4 regions of the Embleya sp. NPDC005971 genome follow, and region 1 is predicted to be linked to each of the others. Evidence: riboswitches for the same ligand, from Rfam matches in the RefSeq annotation. Region 1 holds a riboswitch; each other region holds the start of a gene.

Region 1 (2,190 bases):
CGCGCCCTCCCCACGGAGCACCGCGATCCGGGCCGCCGTCGGGTCCCGATCGATCGTCATGACCGGTCGGGGTGGAGCTGCTTCGCGAGTTCCTCGACCGCGTCCACCGAGCGCGGCCCCGGCTGGGCGACGGACAGCGAGATCACCGGGAAGGCGTTCGCCAGCAGCGCGGGTACGTCGGCGAGCACCGGAGTGGCCCTGAGCGTGGTGATCTTGGCCTCCGCCGACGGCGTCACGTAGTCGTAGATCAGCACCACGTCCGGTTTGCGTTCGGCGACCTGCTCCCAGGAGACCTTGGTCCAGCGCTCGTTCAGGTCGGCGAACACGTTGCGGCCGCCGGCGCGGGTGATGATCTCGTTGAGCATCGAGTTGCCGCCGGTGGTCTGCGCCGCGTCGGCGCCGGAGTTGTACACGAAGACCTTGACCGGTGCGGCGCCCGCGAGCCGCGCGGTGACCGCGTCCAGCCGCCCGCGCAGTGCGGCGACGGAGCCTTCGGCGCGCTCGGACACGCCGAAGATGCCGCCGATGGAGCGCAGTTCGCCGTAGAGCTGTTCGAAGGTGACCGGTGCCTTGGCGCAGCCCTCGGGATTGAGGTGGGTCTTGATGTTCAGTTCGCCGAGTCGGGCGCGGGTGTGGCCGGACGACTCGGAGAAGCCGTCGGGGTAGCCCGAGTAGACGAAGTCGGGCGTGGCTTCGAGCAGTTTCTCCAGCGAGGGTTGCGCGTCGGCGAGCACCGGGATGCGCCCGTACGCCTCCCGGTATCTGTCGCCGATGGTGCGGCCCTTGAGGTACGCGGTGCCCACCATCTTGTCGGCCAGGCCCAGTTCGAGCATCAGCTCGGTGGCGTTGGAGGTGAGCGTGGCGGCGCGCTGCGGCGGCCGGTCGTAGGTCGTGCTCACACCGCAGTTGTCGGTGTCGGTGTACGGCTTGTACGCGGTGGGTGCGGGGGCGCTCGCCTTCTTGTCCTGCACCGCCCCGCCGCACGCGGTTGCGAACAGTGCGAGCGCGGCGACCGCCGCGGCCCACGAGTGTCGGCTGCGGCCCATCGGTGTCCGCGTTCGTATCGGCGTCGGCATCGTCGAAGCTCTCCCTTGCGAGTCCTCGTCGGGGGAACTCGGGAGGGAGGGAGCGCGGCGGCGGACACCGCTCGGCGCCGTCGTCCGACGGACCCGCCCGCGAGGTCCCGGAAGTCCGCGTGCGCGAGGCGAACGCGGGCGACGGCAGGTCTTCGGACTCGTGGGCGGGTTCCGCGGGCCACGGGTGCGTGGCCGGGTCGTCCTACCGGTCGCCGCTTCCCGGATCCCGTTTCACCGGGCCCAGTGCTGATGGCGACTTTCGTTCCCACTTACCGCTGCGGGGCAGTTCCGGATTCGCACCGGATTCCCTCTTGCGACACCCGGAATCGGTCGAAGCCGGGTGAACCGTTCGCAAGGGCAGCCTAACCATGGGCGCCGCGGCGGCCGAGCGAGGGTGCTTTTTCGGCTGCCGCTCGGGCGACTTCGGCTGCCGCCCGGCGACTTCGGCCGCTACTGGGCGACCAGGATCTCCAACCCGGCGTCGCGCAGCGCGTCGAGCGTGTCCCGGTCGGCCGGGCCGCTGGTGATCAGCAGGTCGATGTCCGCCAGCGGGCACACCTCGGCGAGTTCGATCCGGCCCAGCTTCGAGCCGTCGGCGACCACGACCCGACGCCCGGCGGCCCGCAACATCGCCCGCTTGGCCTCGGCCTCGGGCAGGTTCACGTTGGTGATGCCACCCGTGGGGTGCACGCCGTTGCAGCCGAGGAAGACCGTGTCCGCGTGGATGCGCTCCAGGATGTGGTCACCGAGCGGATTGATCAGCGAGTGCTGCAACGGACGCAGCGTGCCGCCGGTGACCACGACGGAGAACCGGGGGATGGCCCGCTCCAGCTCCAGCGCGATGGTCAGTCCGTTGGTGAACACCACGAGGTCGCGCAGGTCGCCGCGGTCCACCAGGGCGCGGGCCACGAACGTGGTGGTGGTGCCCACGTCCAGGACCACGCTCTCGGACGGCGACACCAGCGCCGCGGCGGCCCGCCCGATCAGCGTCTTCGCGGGCGACGCCGAGGTCAGCGCCTCCTCGAAGGACGGCTCGACCCGGGGATCGCGGCCGGTGAACATCGCACCGCCGCGGACCCGGCGCAACCGGCCCTGGCGCTCCAACACCTCCAGG
Region 2 (2,190 bases), on a different contig from region 1:
CCGGGTGAAGATGGCCACGCCGTTGCCGTACTCGTGCTCGCTCGGCAGCCGCAGCGCGTCCTCGTAGGAGGCCGCGCGGACCACGGACAACACCGGGCCGAAGATCTCCTCGCGGTACACCCGCATCGAGGTCGTCACGTGGTCGAACAGCGACGCGCCGACGAAGTAGCCGTCCTCGTGGCCGGGTACGCGCACGTCGCGGCCGTCCACGAGCAGCTTGGCGCCCTCGGCGACGCCGATGTCCAGGTAGCCGTGCACCCGATCGAGCGCGTCCCGGCCGACCAGCGGGCCGAAGTCGGCGTCCGGGTCGTGCGAGGGGCCCACGCGCAGCGTGGCGATCCGGGCGACGAGCTTTTCCACCAGCGCGTCGGCGGTCTCCGCGCCGACCGGAACTGCCACGGAGATGGCCATGCAGCGTTCCCCGGCGGAGCCGTAGCCGGCACCGATCAGCGCCTCGACGACCTGGTCGAGGTCCGCGTCCGGCATCACGATCAGGTGGTTCTTGGCGCCGCCGAAGCACTGGGCGCGCTTGCCGTTCGCGGTGGCGGAGGTGTAGACGTACTCGGCGATCGCGGTCGAGCCGACGAAGCCCAGGGCCTGTACGCGCGGGTCGGTCAGGAGTGTGTCGACGCTCTCCTTGCCGCCGTGGACCACGTTCAGCACGCCGGGCGGCAGGCCCGCCTCGACGAAGAGTTCGGCCAGGCGCAGTGGCACCGAGGGGTCGCGCTCCGAGGGCTTGAGCACGAACGCGTTGCCGCAGGCGATGGCCGGCGCGATCTTCCACAGCGGGATCATCGCCGGGAAGTTGAACGGGGTGATGCCGGCGACCACGCCGAGGGGTTGGCGCATCGAGTGCACATCGATGCCGGAGCCCGCGTTGTCGGTGAACTCGCCCTTGAGCAGGTGCGGGATGCCGGTGGCGAACTCCACGACCTCCAGGCCGCGTTGCAGGTCGCCGTGGGCGTCGGCGATGGTCTTGCCGTGCTCGGCCGACAGCAGCCGGGCCAGCGACTCGCGTTCGGGTTCGACCAGTTGCAGGAAGCGGGCCAGGACTCGGGCGCGCCGCTGCGGGTTCCAGGCGGCCCACGCGGGTTGGGCCTGCTCGGCGTCGGCGATGGCGGCCAGGGTGTCGGCGCGATCCGCGAGCGGAACGCGTGCCTGTACTCGACCGGTGTTGGGGTCGTACACGTCGCCGAACGCGCCGGATGCGCCGGGGACGTGCTTGCCGCCGATGAAATGGGAAAGTTCGCGGACCATGAACGACCTGTCTCTCGTCGGGTGCGATCCGGAGGTCGGGGCACGACCCGGGTGCGCAACGTCGGCGCGGGTGCGCGTGGTTGCCCGGTGCGGGTCGACGTCGAAGTGGTCAGGAAAACCTGGTGGGTTCGACGTTCGCAGGATCATCCGGGGCGAGGGCGCGGACCGGTGTCATGCGTGTTTGCTCCATCCTCGTGGACAACACGGATATACCCGCGGCCGGTATCCTGACTTCCGGATCGACGCACGATGCCCGCCTTCCCGGCCTTCGCCAGTGGCTTGGTGCTGCGGCAGCGCACTCCCCGGTCACAGTGGCGGGACCATGCCGGATTCACACCGACTTCCCTGCACCGCGGACCTTGTAGTTGAAGACGATATAGTCGGACGTCCTAGTAAGTCCAGTGCCGGCCGTGACCCGACGGCCGGCGTTCGAGGGCGAGTCCGGTGACGAGTTCCGAGGTGACCCGGATCCACACCTGATCCTCGCCGAGGCCGTCGAGGTCGGGCAGCAGACGATCCAGGTGGGCGACGACGTGCGGATCGCCGACCCGGGAGGCGTGTCCGGTCACGGTGCCCGTCCAGCCGGTGCGGGTGGCCCGGTCGACGTGGTCGGCCTGGAACGCGACCACCGCGTCGTGCGCGGCCTTCGCGAGCGAGGAGTCGAGCGGGGCCCGGAACACCACACACTCGCGATCGACGGCGAACGCCACCAGGTGCACGGCCGGCAGCGCGCCCTCGCTCACCACGACGCGTCCCAGTCGGGCGTCGGCCATCAACCGCAACGCCTCATGGCGACCGAGGGGACGTTTCAGCACGGCGTCTTCGCTCATTTCCAACCCTTTGGCCCGCCCCCGACCGGGGGCCGGTCCGGCCGCTTCCCCGGGCGATGGGTGCGGCGGCCGGGCCGACCTCGGCTGCGCACGAAGCAGGTAC
Region 3 (2,190 bases), on a different contig from region 1:
AACAACGAGCAGGAGGCGGCGACGTCGACCCGGTCGGCCAGGCCCAGCAGTATGCCGAGCGTGGTCAGCGACTTGCCGAGATCGTTGATCCATACGTTGCGGCCGTCCACGACACCGGCGACCAGACGTTTTCCGGGCAGCCCGCCGACCGCGGCCAGCGCGTCGAGGTTGGCGGCGGCGGCCCCGGTGAAGTCCAGCGCCAGGCCCTCGATCGGCGCCCGGGCCAGGATCGGCAGTGCCTCGCCGAGGCGGTCGAAGTACGAGGCCACCAACAGCTTGGGCCGGTCGGTGCGGCCGCCGAGATCGCGGTAGACCCGCTTGGCGGCGTTCAGTTCGGCGAAGCTGCGGTCCTGGACCAGGGCGGGCTCGTCGAGCTGCACCCACTCGGCGCCGGCGGCACGCAGGTCGGCGAGCAGCCGGGCGTACACCGGCAACAGCCGGTCCAACAGGGTCAGCGGCTCGAAGTCGGCCGCGACCCCCGGCGCGGGCTTGGCAAGCAGGAGGTAGGTGAGCGGGCCCACCAACACCGGGCGGGCGGTCAGGCCGAGCGCGACGGCCTCCTCGAACTCGGCCACCTGTTTGGCGGAGTTCGCCTCGAAGACGGTGTCCGGCCCGAGTTCGGGCACGAGGTAGTGGTAGTTCGTGTCGAACCACTTGGTCATCTCGAGCGGCGCCACGTCCTGCGTGCCACGCGCCATCGCGAAGTAGCCGTCCAGGGCGTCGACTTCGACGGCGGCGCGATGACGGGCCGGGATCGCACCCACGGCCACGCTGGTGTCGAGGACGTGGTCGTACAGCGAGAAGTCGCCGGTGGGTACCTCGTGGATGCCCGCCTGGGCGAGGCGTTCCCAGTTGGCGCGGCGCAGTTCGGCCGAGGCGTCCCGAAGCGCCTGCGCATCGATGCGGCCGGCCCAGTAGCCCTCGACGGCCTTCTTCAGTTCCCGATTCGGGCCCTGACGGGGATAGCCGTACACGGTGGCACGGGCCGCCGCGGCTGCGGACTTGGTGGTCACGGAACTCTCCTTCGCGAGCCTGTCGACAAGATCCCGGGACGGATCGCAGGCACGAAGGGAATGGCAAACCACACGGGTCACGTCGGTGTACTCCCGCACGTGTCCCACCGGTTGTCCGCCGACCCGCCCACGAGGTCACCGAGATCACCGTGCGCATCGGCGGCGCACGGGCAGTGGCAGGTCTTCGGACTCGCGGGCACATCCGCCAAGGGCGGACACCTACTGGCCGTCGCTTCCCGGACCCGAGTCGGGTCCAGTGCTGGTTGACGGCGGTCGTTCCCACTCACCGCTGCGGGGCAGTCCCGGATTCACACCGGGTTCCCTCTTACGACGCGCCTACCCGGATGGCAGGGCGAACCGACTGCGTGCGACAGCTTAGCCGGCCGAGGGCGCCCCCGGGGAGCCACCGCACGAGCCGGATGGGGCGAGCACGCGCCGAAGACGCGGACAACGGCCGGCGACGCATCGGTGGGGCCGGTGTTCGCGATCCGGTGTCGTGTTCGTTCCGACCGCCGACCGGTGGGGAGGACCCGGCGCGGCGGTGACCCTTCGCCGCGGTGCCGAAGTGCCTGGGCCGGCCGGTTTCCACCACAGGGGGAGCCCCACACTCGGGGCTCCCCGCCTGCGGCCGGCACCGGGGCCGGGTCAGGGGACGCACGGGGGAGGGGGAGCGGAGTGGTGAAGGAGGGGTTCAGCGGGAACGGGGTTCCGGCCGCGCCCCATACGGACTGCCGGGTGGCGAGCGGGTCGGGGGCGCCGCAGCCTTGAGCCGGTCCACTGTGTCCTCGAAGGTGGCCTCCTCGACGCCGGCCGCGGCCAGGGCGAGTGCGGACTGCATCGTGTTGGGCGGTTCGGGCGTCGTCGAGCTGCCGGTGGCCGGGATGAACTTGCCGCCGCTGCCGTCGCCGGCGGACCGGGAGGCCGGCCGGCGGGCACCGTAATCGGCGGCCGTGGTGGGGACGTTGGTGGCGGGGTGGCGGGGTGGCGGGGTGCCGTGGGCTGTGAGCAACCAGGCCGTCATGACCAGGGCGAGCCCGGGGGCTGTCGCCGCAATGCGAGATTTGGCGCCAATACGTGAGATATCAAGGCAAGTCGTAGTGTGCGGAGGGCTTGACGCGACGCAGCACGTTCCGCAGTCGGCGCCTGCCGGCATCGGCCTTGGGCGGGAAGCACTCGA
Region 4 (2,190 bases), on a different contig from region 1:
GCCGCCGGGAATCCGGTAGTACAGGCAGCACGTGGTGCGCCGGAACGCGCCCAGGGCGCCGTGCAGCCCACTCCCTCGCAGCAGGCCCGTGGCCAACAGACCGTCGGCGAACGACCGGGTCGTCGTCACGAGTTCCGGCTCGTCCGGCGCCGGGTGCCGGTGCAGCACCCGGGCCGCACCGACCAGCGCCGACGCGGCGTTGCCGGCCAGCAGGCGCTCCGCGATCGGCACCACCGCCCGAGTGGCCCGGGCCAGCGGCACCAGGTGCGCGGTCATCACCGCGGCGTACACCCGGTCGATCCCGGCCCGGTCCGCGAGCACCGGCGTCGGGATCGGATCCGGCGCCCACAGTTCGATCGCACCGCTCGCCGGGAAGCGCCAGTGCGTCCGGACCGGGTCCAGGTCCGGCACGACCCGACCGAGCACCGCCGCGCCGAGCGCCACCGACCACAACCGCGAGGCCACGCCCAGGTACAGGATCGACGCGGCGACCCGCGGCTCGTCGGTGCGCAACCGGCCCCGCACGTACTCCACCCGGGCCGCCCACGCGTCGGGCGCGGCGCGGTCGTACAACTCGACCAACGGCCGAAAGCCCGCGCCGTCGGCAATCGCTCCGGTCCGCAGCACGAAGTAGGGCCCCACCTCGGCGACTCGGGCCATCGCGTCGCCGACCTCGGGCCGTGCCGCCGAACCGCTCAGCGGTTGTCGCCCGGACGCCACAGCAGATCACCCGCGCCACCCGCGTCGGCCCGTCGGGCGAGCACGAACAGCAGGTCGGACAGCCGGTTGAGGTAGCGCGCGGTGAGCGGGTTCACCGTCGCGGACCCACCCGCCGCCGGTTCGTCCGCCTCGATCAGCGCCCAGGTCGAACGTTCGGCGCGCCGGGCCGCGGTGCGGGCCACGTGCAGCAGGGCCGCGGCGGGGCTGCCGCCGGGCAGGACGAACGAGCGCAGCGTGGGGAGTTCCGCGTTGAACGCGTCGCAGTGCTCCTCCAGCCGGGCCACGTCGGCCTCGGTGATCCGCAGCCGGGTGTCGCCTTCGGCGATCGGCGCGCACAGGTCCGCGCCGACGTCGAACAGGTCGTGTTGCAGTTGGGCCAACACCGCACGGGTCTGCGGCTCCGGGTCGCCGAGCGCGAGCACGACCCCGATCGCCGCGTTGGTCTCGTCCGTGTCGGCGTAGGCCGCCAACCTCGGATCGGTCTTGCGCGTCCGGGAGTTGTCGCCCAGCGCGGTGGTACCGGCATCGCCGGTACGGGTGTAGATCCGGCTCAGTACCAAGGACATGGCGCAGCACCGGCCTCTCTCGGGGAAATCCGCCCCGGTTGGTGAGGTGGCGACGACGTGAGTCTCCTGGCTCTCGGCTCTTCGCTCCTCCCGGCCTTCCCACCCCGTCGCGGGGTCGTGGCCGGTGTGGGAGTCGCTCCCCGATCACAGTGGCGGGACCGCGTCGGATTCACACCGACTTCCTCGTACCGCCGTCGCATAGCGCCTCCCACCATGACACGCGCGCCGGGCCGGGTCCACTGTCGGGCCCGGTCGGTCCACGCTTGTGGGTGAAGCTCGCCGCCGCTCCGCGTGCCGCGTCGCGAACCGGTGGGCACTGCGCACAGGATCGGGGTTCGAGAGCGGCTCCCTCGGCCGGCATCGGATCCGGCGGGCGCCGGCCGACCCATCCCAGATCCGGCCGTGTCCGGACCAGAGTGCCGGAGGATTGTGTGGCCACGGTTTCCGGAACACCCGAACCGGCCGTCCGGATGCGTCGAGTCGGTGTGGTGCTCGTGTGGTGCGCGGTGTTGTTCGGTGTGGGCGCCGGGTGCCCCGCCGTTGCCGTGGTGCCCATCCCGTCGCTGCCGCCCGTGGTCGCCGGCCCGGCCGGCGACTCCGCTCCGGGCTCGCGTGTCGACCGGGTACGGCCGAACGGCGGGTTCGGAGCGCCGATGCCGGCCGCGCCGCGGGCCGTCACGGATCGGGTCGGCACTCGCGCCGGGCAGTCGGTGGACGTCCCGGTGCTGGCCGGCGACACCGGTGAGGGGCTGGCCCTGGTGTCGCACACCAATCCCGAGCACGGTCTGGTCCTCGACGTCGAGGGCGCTCCGGACGAGGGCACGACGGAGGCCGTGTTGCGCTACACGCCGGGGCCGGGCTTCGCCGGGCGCGACGGCTTCCATTACACGATCGTCGACCGGCT

What was found. Region 1 has a riboswitch for cobalamin ahead of ABZ374_RS00090 (ABC transporter substrate-binding protein). Riboswitches for the same ligand answer to the same signal wherever they lie in the genome.
Region 2: another riboswitch for cobalamin. It lies ahead of ABZ374_RS39790 (CoA-acylating methylmalonate-semialdehyde dehydrogenase); the one in region 1 lies ahead of ABZ374_RS00090 (ABC transporter substrate-binding protein).
Region 3: another riboswitch for cobalamin. It lies ahead of metE (5-methyltetrahydropteroyltriglutamate--homocysteine S-methyltransferase); the one in region 1 lies ahead of ABZ374_RS00090 (ABC transporter substrate-binding protein).
Region 4: another riboswitch for cobalamin. It lies ahead of ABZ374_RS20520 (cob(I)yrinic acid a,c-diamide adenosyltransferase); the one in region 1 lies ahead of ABZ374_RS00090 (ABC transporter substrate-binding protein).

What each region holds. Positions count from the first base shown of each region.
Region 1 covers NZ_JBEXUX010000001.1:15,259-17,448, forward strand. Annotated here, with positions in the region: gene ABZ374_RS00085 (iron ABC transporter permease) at 1-60, opposite strand, end outside; gene ABZ374_RS00090 (ABC transporter substrate-binding protein) at 57-1,046, opposite strand; cobalamin riboswitch at 1,202-1,441, opposite strand; gene ABZ374_RS00095 (DeoR/GlpR family DNA-binding transcription regulator) at 1,527-2,190, opposite strand, start outside.
Region 2 covers NZ_JBEXUX010000071.1:16,726-18,915, forward strand. Annotated here, with positions in the region: gene ABZ374_RS39790 (CoA-acylating methylmalonate-semialdehyde dehydrogenase) at 1-1,257, opposite strand, end outside; cobalamin riboswitch at 1,457-1,627, opposite strand; gene ABZ374_RS39795 (pyridoxamine 5'-phosphate oxidase family protein) at 1,647-2,087, opposite strand.
Region 3 covers NZ_JBEXUX010000002.1:227,449-229,638, forward strand. Annotated here, with positions in the region: gene metE (5-methyltetrahydropteroyltriglutamate--homocysteine S-methyltransferase) at 1-1,013, opposite strand, end outside; cobalamin riboswitch at 1,189-1,354, opposite strand; gene ABZ374_RS03935 (hypothetical protein) at 1,705-2,022, opposite strand.
Region 4 covers NZ_JBEXUX010000022.1:12,151-14,340, reverse strand. Annotated here, with positions in the region: gene ABZ374_RS20525 ((2Fe-2S)-binding protein) at 1-720, opposite strand, end outside; gene ABZ374_RS20520 (cob(I)yrinic acid a,c-diamide adenosyltransferase) at 696-1,286, opposite strand; cobalamin riboswitch at 1,346-1,473, opposite strand; gene ABZ374_RS20515 (Ig-like domain-containing protein) at 1,718-2,190, shown strand, end outside.